2 linked regions of the Solwaraspora sp. WMMA2065 genome follow. The main gene of each other region encodes a partner of the protein of the gene in region 2 in a complex. Links are inferred from orthologs where the notes say so. Each region holds a gene or a part of one and is shown on either strand. Other genes may lie near its edges.

Region 1 (5,341 bases), 1.7 Mb from region 2 along the record:
TGCGCAACGGCGTTGGTCCCCATGTCCTGCCTCCTGGACTGTCCGGCCCCGGTGGACGCGGAACCCGGAACGCGAAGTGCCCCGGGCTCTCGCGAGAGCCCGGGGCACTTGTAGGTCTGATGATCAGGCGCGACCTACGGCAGCCGGACTCCCGGAACCGTAGCTAAAGAAGAATCGTGCCTGGCGGATCACGCTACGAGTATGCCCAGGCTGGCGACGCCAGCGCAAGAATTCCGCCACCCTCTGGGAAGACACCCAGCGCGCCGACGGCCCCAGTCTGGCGGCGCGGGCCTGGCGGCGCGGGGCTGTCGGTCGTGCGGCATAGACTCGCCCGTGCGATGCATCCACTCTTCGAAACCCCAGCGGCCCCATCCGTACCAGTCACGGATCGGGGCGGTCCGCCGGCTGAGCCCAGTTCGGCCGGCCGAGGGCCGGCTGAGCCCAGTTCGGCCGGCCGAGGGCCGGCTGAGCCCAATTTGGCTGCCGCCGCGCTGCTGACCGGGCTCAACGGCCCGCAACGAGAGGCGGTCACCCACGCCGGTGGCCCGCTGCTGATCGTGGCCGGCGCTGGTTCCGGCAAGACGAAGGTGCTCACCCACCGGATCGCGTACCTGCTCGCGGCCAGGCAGACCCACCCCGGTGAGGTCCTGGCGATCACCTTCACCAACAAGGCGGCCGGTGAGCTGAAGGAGCGGGTCGGCAACCTGGTCGGGCCGCGGGCCCGGATGATGTGGGTCTCCACCTTCCACTCCGCCTGCGTACGGATCCTGCGGGCCGAGCACGAGCACGCGGGGCTGAAGTCGACGTTCTCCATCTACGACGCGGACGACTCACGGCGGCTGATGCAGCTGGTCGCCCGGGAGCTCGACCTGGACCCGAAGCGCTACCCGGCCCGTGGGCTGGCCACCCAGGTGTCGAACCTGAAGAACGAGCTGGTCGACCCGGAGACGTTCGCCGACCGGGCGGCCGGCCCCAATGAGCGGGCCCTGGCCGAGGCTTACACGCTCTACCAGCGTCGGCTGCGCGAGGCACACGCGCTCGACTTCGACGACCTGATCATGACGACGGTGCACCTGCTGCAGGCCCACCCGCACGTGGCCGGCAGCTACCGGCGGCGGTTCCGGCACGTGCTGGTCGACGAGTACCAGGACACCAACCACGCGCAGTATCAGCTGGTCAAGGAGCTGGTGGGCGACGGGTCGGACGACGTGCCGCCGGGGGAGCTCTGCGTGGTCGGCGACGCAGACCAGTCGATCTACGCCTTCCGGGGCGCCACCATCCGCAACATTCTGGAGTTCGAGCGGGACTTCGCCCAGGCCAGGACGATCCTGCTGGAGCAGAACTACCGCTCCACCCAGACGATCCTGACCGCCGCCAACGCGGTGATCACCAACAACGCCGGCCGCAAGCCGAAGCGGCTGTGGAGCGACCAGGGCGACGGCGAGCAGATCGTCGGCTACGTCGCCGACACCGAGCACGCCGAGGCGGACTGGGCGGCCCGGCAGATCGACCGGTTGTGCGACGACGGCGCGGCCCGACCGGGCGACGTGGCGGTCTTCTACCGCACCAACGCCCAGTCCAGGGTCTTCGAGGAGGTGTTCATCCGGGTCGGCCTGCCGTACAAGGTGGTCGGCGGGGTGCGCTTCTACGAGCGTAGGGAGGTCCGCGACGCGCTGGCCTACCTGCGGGCGGTGGTCAACGCCGACGACACGGTGAGCATCCGGCGGGTACTCAACACGCCGCGTAGGGGCATCGGCGACCGGGCCGAGGCGTGCGTCGAGGCGCTGGCCGCCCGCGAGCGGATCTCGTTCGGTGCTGCGCTGGGCCGGGCGGCCGAGGCACCGGGGATCTCCACTCGGGCGGTGAACGCGATCACCGACTTCGTGGCGCTGCTCGACGGCGTGCGGGAGCAGCTGGCCACCACCACCCCGGAGGAGGCACTGGAGTCGGTGCTGCTGCGCTCGGGCTATCTGACCGAGCTGGAGGAGAGCCTGGATCCGCAGGACGCCGGCCGGGTGGAGAACCTGCAGGAGCTGGTCAGCGTGGCCCGCGAGTACACCGAGCGGGTCGAGGCGTCCGACGAGCCGGCGACCGTGGCCGGCTTCCTGGAGCAGGTCGCGCTGGTCGCCGACGCCGACCAGGTGCCTGACGACGACCCGGACCACCAGGGTGTGGTCACCCTGATGACGCTGCACACCGCCAAGGGCCTGGAGTTCCCGGTGGTCTTTCTGACCGGTCTGGAGGACGGCGTCTTCCCGCACCTGCGGGCCCTCGGCGACACCCGGGAGCTGGAGGAGGAGCGGCGGCTGGCGTACGTCGGGATCACCCGGGCCCGGCAGCGCCTGTTCCTGTCCCGGTCGGTGACCCGGGCCGCGTGGGGGCAGCCGGCATACAACCCGCCGTCGCGGTTCCTCTCCGAGTTGCCGGCCGAGCTGGTCCGCTGGGAGCGGACCGAGGCGGCGTACACCTCCTGGTCGGGCACGGGTGGCGGGGTCGGTGGGCGGTCGGCCGCCGCAGACCGGTCACCGGTCGCGCGAGGTGGCGGCTTCGCCGGCGGTACGCCGAAAGCCGCCCGCCTCGCTCAGCGGCTCGGGGTGGACCCGAGTCGGCTGAGTACCGCCAGCGAGCTGCCCACCGCGCCCAAGGTGACGGTGGGGGAGCGGGTCAACCACCAGCGGTACGGGCTGGGCCGGGTGTTGGCGGTGGAGGGGCACGGGCCGGGAGCCAGGGCGCAGGTCGACTTCGGCGACCAGACGATGTGGCTGGTGCTGCGGCACGCGCCGATCGAGAAGGTTTGACCCCGGACCCGTACCGAACCGGTCAGCAGCCCAGGTCGACGCCGCGTTCGCGCATCCACGGGGCGGGGTCCACCTGGCTCCATAGCCCGCCGATGTGTACCTCGAAGTGCAGGTGCGGGCCGGTGGAGTCGCCGGTGGAGCCCTCCGCACCGATGGTGTCCCCGGGGGCCACCCGGTCGCCGACCGACACGCTGGTCGCGGAGAGGTGCGCGTAGTGGGTCAGCACACCGCCGCCGTGGTCGATCACCACCGAGATCCCGTAGCCGGTGTACGCCCAGCCGGCGACCTGCACCGTCCCAGCGCCGGCGGCGAGCACCGGGGTGCCGGCCGGCAGAGCCAGGTCGATCCCGGCGTGCAGGACGCCCCAGCGCTGGCCGTAGCAGGAGGTGATCTGTGCCCCGGGCATCGGGGTGACCCAGTCGGACGTGCCGGCCGTCGAGCTCGGCTGCGCCGCCGTCGCCGAGGTCGTTGCCGGGTCACCGCTGTCCCTGTTGTCGTCGCTGCTGTTGGCGTCGGCCGACCCTGCGGGCTCGTCGTCGGTCCGGGTCGGCGCGTCGTCGGCTGCTTCGGTCGGGTCCGCCGGTTGACCGGTCTCCTCGGCACGGCTGGTGCTGCTGTCGGTGGGCGCCGCGCCGAAGCCGGTCTCGTCCCCGCCGCTGTCCGGGGTGGCCGTCGGCTGACGGGTGCTCCGGTCGGCGCGTCCCGCCGCGTCGGCCCGGTCGGCGAGGGCCGAGGTCGTCGCCGGATCGGTCGCGGTGGGGTCGGGGGCGGAGTTAAGTGCGGTGGCCGCGCCGCCGATCCCGAGGGCCGCCACGGCCAGGACGGTGAGGGCGGCGGTGCGGGTCCGGCGGCCGAACTCCGCTACCTGGGCGTGCCTGCCGGGCGGAACCAGCCGGTGCAGCCCTGGTGGCCGACGCCGGGTCGAGGGCTTGCTGCGCTCCGTGGGCTCGGGGTGCGACACGGGAGTGACCTCCGCGGTAAGGGGGGCACGGACCCGGAAATGGTGGTGTGCCAGGCACGGTGGGTGGGTACCGGGTAGTCACAGAAGGCGAGGAGCACCGCTCGGAGGCCGGAATTTCGTGACTCTCCGTGTTTGGATGGGGGATTTCTTGACTGGACCGATAGTGGTTCAGGTCACAAAATCCAATGTGACGCAGGACATATTTTCGCTGGTGGTGGGCGTCCGGACTGCACAAAGAACCGCTCAGACCGTGCGGCCTGAGCGGTTTCTTCAGTCACTCAATGTCAGGGCTCGACGACGCCACCGTAGATCGCCTCGACCTGCAGCTTGAGGTCCACTCCCTTGCCCCGCAGCCAGGTGATCGGATCCTGCGGCTCCGAGTCCACGTGCACCTCGAGATGCAGGTGGGCGCCGTAGGAGTGACCGGTGTTGCCGACGTCGCCGAGCAGATCACCGGCTTCTACCCGCTGACCGGCGGTGACCCGCAGCCGGGACGCATGGCCGTAGACGGCCTCGGTCCCGTCGTCGTGCTTGACGATCACGCAGTAGCCGTAGCCGCCGTTCCAGCCGGCGAGGGTGACCGTGCCGGCGTGGATCGAGTGGAACGGGGTGCCCTCGGCGGCGGCCAGGTCGACGCCGGCGTGCAGCTTTCCCCAGCGCATGCCGTACGGAGAGGTGAAGGTGTAGCCGCGCAGCGGCAGCATCCAGACGTCCGGGGCAGCCTGGGTCATCGAGGTGGCCGGGGTCCGGTCGGCGTCCCGGGAGGCGCGCTCGGCGTCCTCGGCCCGCTCGCTGATCTGGCTGTCCAGGTCCAGGGCCTGGTCGTCGATCTCCAGGGCCTGGTCGCTCAGGGCGACGCTGTTCTCCAGGTCGGCCAGGGCCGCCGGGCTGAGCGTCTTGGCGTCGGGCATCGCGCTGGCCCCGAGGGCGACGACACCCGCGCCGACGACGGCGGTGGTCATGACGACCGCGTAGCGGCTACGGGGTGGAGTCGGTACGCGGCGACGACCCCGATATCGATCGGGCTCTGACGACAGGCGCTGGCGCACGCACACCCTCCATCGGCGGGTAGTTCGGCGGCGGTGCGAGCATCCGGGACCCTCGTTGCGGAACCTGGGATTAACGCTCGTTGGCCGGGTTGGTTCTGGCTGGAGCCAGAGGACAACCGTGGACACGGTAGCCAACCCCTAGGGCCGCCACAACCCGACTCGCGAAAAACTGTTGACGATCTGCGACTGTCCGTTGTCTATTGTCCGTTTTCGTAACCTTTTATCGGGCCCCTCGTTGGTAACCGCTGGTTACATGGAGCAATACTTATCGTGCGTTCAGTCAGGGTGAATCGGGGTTGCGGCTCAGGGTCGGCCGGGCTGCCGTCGATGTGCCGAGGTTGGTTAACCTTCGTTAAGGATCGGTCGGTCGGCAGGAGGCGTGCAGCGATGGAGACTCGGATCCGGGTGGTGGTGGCCAAGCCTGGTCTCGACGGCCACGACCGCGGCGTCAAAGTGGTGGCCAGGGCGCTGCGGGACGCCGGCATCGAAGTCATCTACACGGGTCTGCACCAGACACCGGAGCAGATCGTCGA
Region 2 (7,518 bases):
TCCGATCCGGAGCAACCGCCCACATGACGAGCAGCATCGAGGCCACCTCGAGCGCCCCCAAGGTCACCGTCGACGACCTCGGCACCGAGGAAGCCTTCCTCGCGGCGATCGACGAGACCATCAAGTACTTCAACGACGGCGACATCGTGGAAGGTACCGTCGTCAAGGTCGACCGGGACGAGGTCCTGCTCGACATCGGCTACAAGACCGAGGGCGTCATCCCCTCGCGCGAGTTGTCGATCAAGCACGACGTGGACCCAGCCGACGTTGTCTCGGTGGGCGACCACATCGAAGCCCTTGTCCTGCAGAAGGAGGACAAGGAAGGCCGGCTGATCCTGTCGAAGAAGCGCGCCCAGTACGAGCGCGCGTGGGGCACGATCGAGAAGATCAAGGACGAGGACGGGGTCGTCCGTGGCTCGGTCATCGAGGTGGTCAAGGGCGGTCTGATCCTGGACATCGGGCTGCGTGGCTTCCTGCCCGCGTCGCTGGTGGAGATGCGCCGGGTCCGTGACCTGCAGCCGTACGTCGGCCGGGAGCTCGAGGCCAAGATCATCGAGCTGGACAAGAACCGCAACAACGTGGTCCTGTCCCGCCGGGCCTGGCTGGAGCAGACGCAGTCCGAGGTGCGCACCGAGTTCCTCAACAAGCTGCAGAAGGGGCAGGTCCGCAAGGGCGTCGTCTCCTCGATCGTCAACTTCGGCGCCTTCGTCGACCTCGGCGGGGTGGACGGTCTGGTGCACGTCTCCGAGCTGTCCTGGAAGCACATCGACCACCCGTCCGAGGTGGTCGAGGTCGGCCAGGAGGTCGAGGTCGAGGTGCTCGACGTCGACCTGGACCGCGAGCGGGTCTCGCTGTCGCTGAAGGCCACCCAGGAAGACCCGTGGCGTCAGTTCGCCCGGACCCACGCGATCCAGCAGATCGTGCCCGGCAAGGTGACCAAGCTGGTGCCGTTCGGTGCGTTCGTCCGCGTCGACGACGGCATCGAGGGCCTGGTGCACATCTCCGAGCTCGCCGAGCGGCACGTCGAGATCCCCGAGCAGGTCGTCCAGGTCGGCTCCGACGTCATGGTCAAGGTCATCGACATCGACCTGGAGCGTCGCCGGATCTCGCTGTCGCTCAAGCAGGCCAACGAGGGCTTCGTCGAGGGCGAGGAGCACTTCGACCCGACGCTGTACGGCATGGCCGCCACGTACGACAACGAGGGCAACTACATCTACCCCGAAGGCTTCGACCCGGAGACCGGGGAGTGGCTGGAAGGCTTCGACAAGCAGCGGGAGACCTGGGAGCAGCAGTACGCCGAGGCCCGCAACCGCTGGGAAGCGCACACCCGGCAGGTGCAGACCGCCCGGGCCGCCGACGCGGACGCCGCCGCCAACCCGGCTCCGCCGGTCGCCGCCCCCGCGGGCGGTGGCGGTGGCGGCGGTGGTGGGGCCACCTCCAGCTCGACTCCGTCGCGGGCCAGCGAGGAGCCGGCCGGCACCCTCGCCACCGACGAGGCGCTCGCCGCGCTGCGGGAGAAGCTGGCCGGTGGCAAGAGCTGAGGCATAGCAACACCGGTTGACACAGACGGCGGTCCCGCCGGGCATTACGCCCGGCGGGACCGCTGTCTGTCGTGGCGCACCGCTGTCTGCCGCGCCCACTGTGCGGCCCCGCCCCTGTGGGACCATCCACTGACCCGATCCGGCGGACACGAGCCCCGGCGGACCGGCCGGGCAGCCGATCCGGTTCACTGGGCGACATGCTGAGGGTAGGTCTCACCGGCGGCATCGGCGCCGGCAAGAGCGCCGTCGCCAACCGGCTCGCCACACACGGCGCGGTGATCGTCGACGCCGACCGGCTGGCCCGGGAGGTGGTGGCGCCCGGCACCGACGGGCTGGCCCGGGTCGTCGCGGCCTTCGGGCCGGACGTCGTCGCCGACGACGGTGCCCTGGACCGGCCCGCCCTGGGCGCCCGGGTCTTCGCCGACCCGGCCGCGCGGCGCCGGCTGGAGGAGATCGTGCACCCGCTGGTCCGGGCCCGGACCGCCGAGCTGACCGCCGCCGCCCCGCCCGACGCGGTCGTGATCAACGACGTACCGCTGCTGGTGGAGACCGGGCTGGCCGCCACGTACCACCTGGTGGTCGTGGTGTCCGCGGCCGAGCAGCTGCGCGTCGAACGGCTGACCCGCGACCGGGGGATGGCACCCGACGACGCGCGGGCCCGGATCCGCGCCCAGGCCGACGACGCGCAACGCCGGGCCGCCGCTGACGTCCTGCTGGCCAACGACGGTAGTCGCGACGACCTCACCGTCACCGTCGACCGGCTCTGGCGGGACCGGCTGGTGCCCTACGAGGCGAACCTGCGGGCCGGCCGGACCGCGCCGCGCCCGCCGCGGGCGGTCCTCGCCGAACCCGACCCGACCTGGCCGGAGCAGTTCGACCGGCTGGCCGCCCGGATACGGCGGGCGGTCGGCGTCGGACAGCGGGTCGACCACATCGGCTCCACCTCGGTGCCCGGTCTGCCGGCCAAGGACGTCATCGACATTCAGCTCACCGTCGAGTCGCTGGACGACGCGGACCGGTGCGCCGCCGCCCTCGCCGCAGCCGGGTTCCCCCGGTTCCCCGGCGGACGGTGGGACAACCCGAAACCTGACCCGGCCACCGGCCGGCCGGGCGAACACTGGCCGAAGCGGCTGCACGGCAACGCCGACCCGGGCCGACCGGTCAACCTGCACGTGCGGGTCGGCGGCTCACCTGGCTGGCGCTACGCGCTGGCGTTCCGGGACCTGCTGCGCGCCGATGCGGGCGTGCGGGCCGACTACCTGGCCGTCAAGCGGCGGATCGCGGCGACCGCGCCGACCACCCGGGAGTACGCCGGAGCCAAGGAGCCGTGGTTCGACCAGGTCTGGCCACGCCTGCTGCGGTGGATCGAGGAGACCGGCTGGCAGCCGTGACGACGGACCAGCCAGCGCGGGATGAGTAGGTGGGGCGCTCGCGGCGGCCGGGTCACGCGGGGCGTGACAACTTCGGGTGCGCTCACCGGCTGGCGCCAGGGCAGCTACCCGAACACCCGGACCCGTGGCGCGCCGCGATGGGCGCTGCCGGTGGTCCGCGCGGCCGCCGCGAGCGGCCTACCCTGTCACGGTATCGCGGGTGAGGCAACCCACACAATGACAATATCGATGCCGATCCGCGACCGGCGGCACTCTGTCGGACCCACGGCGTAGGTTGGGGCCATGGCGCTCGACATCCCGCGACTGGACGGCCGCTTCCAGGTCGTCAGCGACTACTCGCCGGCCGGCGACCAGCCGGCAGCCATCGACGAGCTTGAGCGCCGGGTGCGTCGTGGCGACCGACATTCGGTGCTGCTCGGCGCGACCGGCACCGGCAAGAGCGCCACCACCGCCTGGCTGGTCGAGCGGCTGCAGCGGCCCACCCTGGTGATGGCCCCCAACAAGACGCTCTGCGCCCAGCTGGCCAAGGAGTTCCGCGAGCTGATGCCGCACAACGCGGTGGAGTACTTCGTCTCCTACTACGACTACTACCAGCCCGAGGCGTACATCCCACAGACCGACACCTACATCGAGAAGGACTCCTCGATCAACGAGGAGGTGGAGCGGCTGCGCCACTCGGCGACCATGTCGCTGCTGACCCGCCGCGACGTGATCGTGGTCGCCACCGTCTCGGCGATCTACGGCCTGGGCACCCCGCAGGAGTATCTCGAGCGCGCGGTCAAGGTGACCGCCGGCGCCGAGCAGGACCGCGACTCGCTGCTGCGCCGCCTGGTCGACATCCAGTACGCCCGCAACGACCTGTCGTTCAGCCGGGGCACGTTCCGGGTCCGCGGCGACACTCTGGAGATCATCCCGGCGTACGAGGAGCTGGCGGTCCGGATCGAGTTCTTCGGTGACGAGATCGAGCGGCTCTACTACCTGCACCCGTTGACCGGTGACGTGGTGCGCGAGGTCGACCAGCTGCTGATCTTCCCGGCCACGCACTACGCCGCCGGGCCGGCGCGGATGGAGCGGGCGATCCGCGACATCGAGGCCGAGCTGACCGACCGGCTCGCCGAGCTGGACCGGCAGGGCAAGCTCCTCGAGGCGCAGCGGCTGCGGATGCGCACCACGTACGACATCGAGATGATGCGCCAGGTCGGCTTCTGCTCCGGCATTGAGAACTACTCGATGCACATCGACGGCCGCGACTACGGCAGTCCGCCGCACACCCTGCTCGACTACTTCCCGGACGACTTCGTCACCGTCGTCGACGAGTCGCACGTGACGATCCCGCAGATCGGCGGCATGTTCGAGGGCGACGCCTCCCGCAAGCGGATGCTGATCGACCACGGGTTCCGGCTGCCCAGCGCCGCCGACAACCGGCCGCTGCGCTTCGACGAGTTCCTGGAGCGGGTCGGCCAGATGGTGTTCCTGTCCGCCACCCCCGGGCCATGGGAGCTGGAACAGGCGGCCGGCGAGTTCGTCGAGCAGGTGATCCGCCCCACCGGTCTGGTCGACCCGCAGGTCAAGGTCAAGCCGACCAAGGGTCAGATCGACGACCTGATGCACGAGATCCGGCTGCGCACCGACCGCGACGAGCGGGTGCTGGTCACCACGCTGACCAAGAAGATGGCCGAGGACCTCACCGACTACCTGCTGGAGCACGGCATCCGGGTGCGCTACCTGCACTCCGAGGTCGACACGCTGCGCCGGGTCGAGCTGCTGCGTGAGCTGCGCAAGGGCGACTACGACGTACTGGTCGGCATCAACCTGCTCCGCGAGGGCCTGGACCTGCCCGAGGTGTCGCTCGTGGCGATCCTCGACGCCGACAAGGAGGGCTTCCTGCGCAGCGGCCGGTCGCTGATCCAGACCATCGGCCGGGCCGCCCGTAACGTTTCCGGCGAGGTCCACATGTACGCCGACAAGATGACCCCGTCGATGACCGACGCGATCGACGAGACGAACCGGCGTCGGGCCAAGCAGGTGGCGTACAACGAGGCCAACGGCATCTCGCCGGAGCCGCTGCGCAAGAAGATCCACGACATCCTCGACGACATCTACCGGGAGGCCGACGACACCGACGGCGCGCTCGCCGGTCGGTCGGTCGGCGGCTCCGGCCGGCAGATGTCGCGCGGCAAGGGCCCGGTGCCGGAGACCCGCAGCAAGGGCCGGGGCACCACCACCCCGTCCAGCGCCGGCATGGCGCGCGCCGACCTGGCCCAGCTGATCCAGGAGCTCAACGACCAGATGCTCAATGCTGCCCGCGAGCTGCAGTTCGAGTTGGCCGCCCGGATCCGCGACGAGATCTCCGAGCTGAAGAAGGAGCTGCGGGCGATGGACGTCGCCGGCGTCAGCTGAGCCGATCGCCGGGGTAGAGCTGGGCCAGCTCGGCACCGGGGCGCTGGCTGGCCCGCCACAGTAGCCCCCACGTGTCGTCGAGTCCTGCCTCGTCGTCGCCTTGTCTGTCGGGCGCGGTCTGGCCGGGCTGTGGTGTCGGTTGGGCAGGCGTGGCAGGCCAGCCCGGCTCGCCGGGGCGGACCAGCTCCAGCTCACCCCATTGCAGGTAGAACGTCCAGGCGTCCTCGACGGTGCGGAAGATGCCGACTTCGCGGATCTCCCGCTGCGGGTGCCGGAAGTAGACCAGTGCCTCGTCGGCGTACTCCAGACCCCACCCGACGGCTGGAAACTCAGGCGCCCCGTCCACCGGGTCGACCGGCTCGATCAGCAGGAACTGCACCGGAACCGAAGCGTCGCTCACTGTTCCTCCAAGTTGTATCTCGTGGGAATCCCATGCTTCGCCGCAACTGGTGGATATTCAAGTCTTGAAATCTCGCTACCTTCTGCTTACCCTCGGTCGCGAACGGAGGGAGCCGAAAGTGGCGATGCCTGCAAGTCCCACGATCAGGCGGCAGCGGCTTGGCGGCGAGCTGCGTCGGCTCCGCCGCGCGGCCGCAATGACTTTGGAGCAGGTCTGCGACCAGCTCGGCTGGGCGTCGACATCGAAGCTGTCCCGGCTCGAACTGGGCCAGAGCAGACCAGACCTGGCCGACATTCTGGACCTGCTCGACGTCTACCACGTCGTGCCGGCCGAGCGGGAGAAGCTGGTCATCATCGCCCGCGACGCCGCCGCCACCCGTGGCTGGTGGAAGGCGCTCGGCTCGATGGGTCAGCGCCAGCGTGGCTACACCGAGCTCGAAGCCAGCGCTGCCACGATCTTCGAGTACCAGCAACTGCTGGTGCCTGGGCTGCTGCAGACCCCGGAGTACGCCCGGCTGAGGGTCCGCTCCGGTCGCGACGTCTACGGTGACCTCGACATCAACGCTGACACCTTGGCGCGTACCGCCCGACAGGAAGTGCTGCGTCGCGAACATCCGCCGCACTACGAGGCGGTCATCGACGAGAGTGCGCTGCTGCGGGCCAGCGTGCCACCCGAGACCCGGCGCGGCCAGCTGCGCCACCTGACCGCGCTCAGCGAGCTGGACAACGTCACCATCCAGGTGCTGCCGCTCGAAGCGGTCGTGCACGATTCGTTCATGCCGCACACCAGCTTCTCGCTCTACTCGTTCCCCGACCCGGCCGATCCCCGCACCGTGGTGCTGGAGACGTTGACCAGCGACATTCACCTCACCGACGACGAGGACGTGATGCTGTACGCCCGGATCGGTCGCTGGCTTCAGCAGGCGGCGCTGCCGGCCGATGAAAGCCGGGATCTGCTGGCTAAGCTGGTGGCAGAGAGTTGATTGAATCGCCTGCCGAAAGGGGGTGCGGCATGCAGTCGACCCCAACCGAGTCGCTGTGTTGGCGCAAGAGCAGCCGCAGCAACGCGAACGGGAACTGCGTCGAGGTCGCGCCGGCCGGCGGGGTGGTGGCGGTCCGCGACTCCACCGACCCGACCGGTCCACGGCTGGCCTTCCCCGCCACCGCGTGGCGTTCCTTCGTGGACGGCCTGCGCGCCTGACCGAACAGCTTCGGTGCCTTGCGATCGTCAGTGACGAAGTTTGGATCAGCATGTCTTGAGGTCTGCCCAACGGGCTGCGTGACGGTCCGTGAGCGCTGCTACGCGGAGGCTCTCAGCGGATCGAGGGCGGCTAGGACGAGGTCGAGGCCGAAGATGAACTCCTCGGCCGGGTCGTAGCCGGCCGCGACGAGCGCAGCGGCGGACTCGTTGAGGTAGGGGAACTCGTCAGCAGGAAGCTGGGGCAGGTAGACGTCCTCGGCCATGTCCGCGAACTTGTCGGCGGTGTCGAACGGCAGGCTGGCTTCCTGCAGGGCGAACCCGTAGACGTAGACGTCGAGCAACCAGTTGGCGTGCGTCGCCATCAGAACCGAGAAGCCGGCCCTGCGCAGGCAGGCGGTGACCGCCTCGCGGTGGCGCAGGTGCGCGGGCCCCGGCGACGTCCGTGACTCCATCAGGCCGATCGCCCACGGGTGGCGTGCGAGAACCTGGCGGGCGGACACCGACCGCCGTCGCATCGCAGACTGCCAGTCGGTCCCCTCGGGCGGGAGCTCGATCTCCTCGAACACGACATCAATCATGGCGTCCA

What was found. Proteins that work in one complex are often made in the same cells at the same time.
Region 1: the proteins of uvrB (region 2) and pcrA are in contact, whole or in part, in a crystal structure (PDB 7EGT), measured with the Thermus thermophilus proteins. The link is inferred for Solwaraspora sp. WMMA2065 from one-to-one orthologs. Residues at the interface, in WP_096411307.1 of Thermus thermophilus: Glu23, Leu25, Arg26, Asp27, Gly28, Glu29, Arg30, Phe31, Arg55, Glu326, Asp327, Phe328, Glu379, Ser382, Gln383, His398, Gly400, Arg401; in WP_096412145.1 of Thermus thermophilus: His654, Arg656, Phe657, Gln666, Asp668, Glu669, Lys680, Arg681, Leu682, Ser683, Lys685, Tyr686, Ala687.

Annotation. Positions count from the first base shown.
Region 1 is NZ_CP128361.1:3,871,509-3,876,849, reverse strand. The notes cover bases 1-3,068. They hold pcrA (DNA helicase PcrA), read left to right. Parts: upstream 1-338; coding sequence 339-2,798; downstream 2,799-3,068. Other genes in these bases: O7610_RS17575 (M23 family metallopeptidase), read right to left, coding at 2,821-3,068; O7610_RS17585 (chorismate mutase), read right to left, coding at 1-23. In the rest of the region: more of O7610_RS17575, read right to left, coding at 3,069-3,759; O7610_RS17570 (M23 family metallopeptidase), read right to left, coding at 4,044-4,808; icmB (coenzyme B12-dependent isobutyryl CoA mutase small subunit), read left to right, coding at 5,196-5,341. UniProt on the Escherichia coli protein: A helicase with DNA-dependent ATPase activity. Unwinds DNA duplexes with 3'-5' polarity. Translocates on single-stranded DNA with 3'-5' polarity. Initiates unwinding more efficiently from a nicked substrate than double-stranded DNA.
Region 2 is NZ_CP128361.1:2,190,676-2,198,193, reverse strand. Bases 2,804-5,773 are described here. They hold uvrB (excinuclease ABC subunit UvrB), read left to right. Parts: upstream 2,804-3,214; coding sequence 3,215-5,332; downstream 5,333-5,773. Other genes in these bases: O7610_RS09940 (hypothetical protein), read right to left, coding at 5,325-5,732; coaE (dephospho-CoA kinase), read left to right, coding at 2,804-2,932. Also shown: rpsA (30S ribosomal protein S1), read left to right, coding at 24-1,541; more of coaE, read left to right, coding at 1,739-2,803; O7610_RS09935 (helix-turn-helix domain-containing protein), read left to right, coding at 5,851-6,714; O7610_RS09930 (DUF397 domain-containing protein), read left to right, coding at 6,744-6,932; O7610_RS09925 (TetR/AcrR family transcriptional regulator C-terminal domain-containing protein), read right to left, coding at 7,031-7,518. UniProt on the Escherichia coli protein: The UvrABC repair system catalyzes the recognition and processing of DNA lesions. A damage recognition complex composed of 2 UvrA and 2 UvrB subunits scans DNA for abnormalities.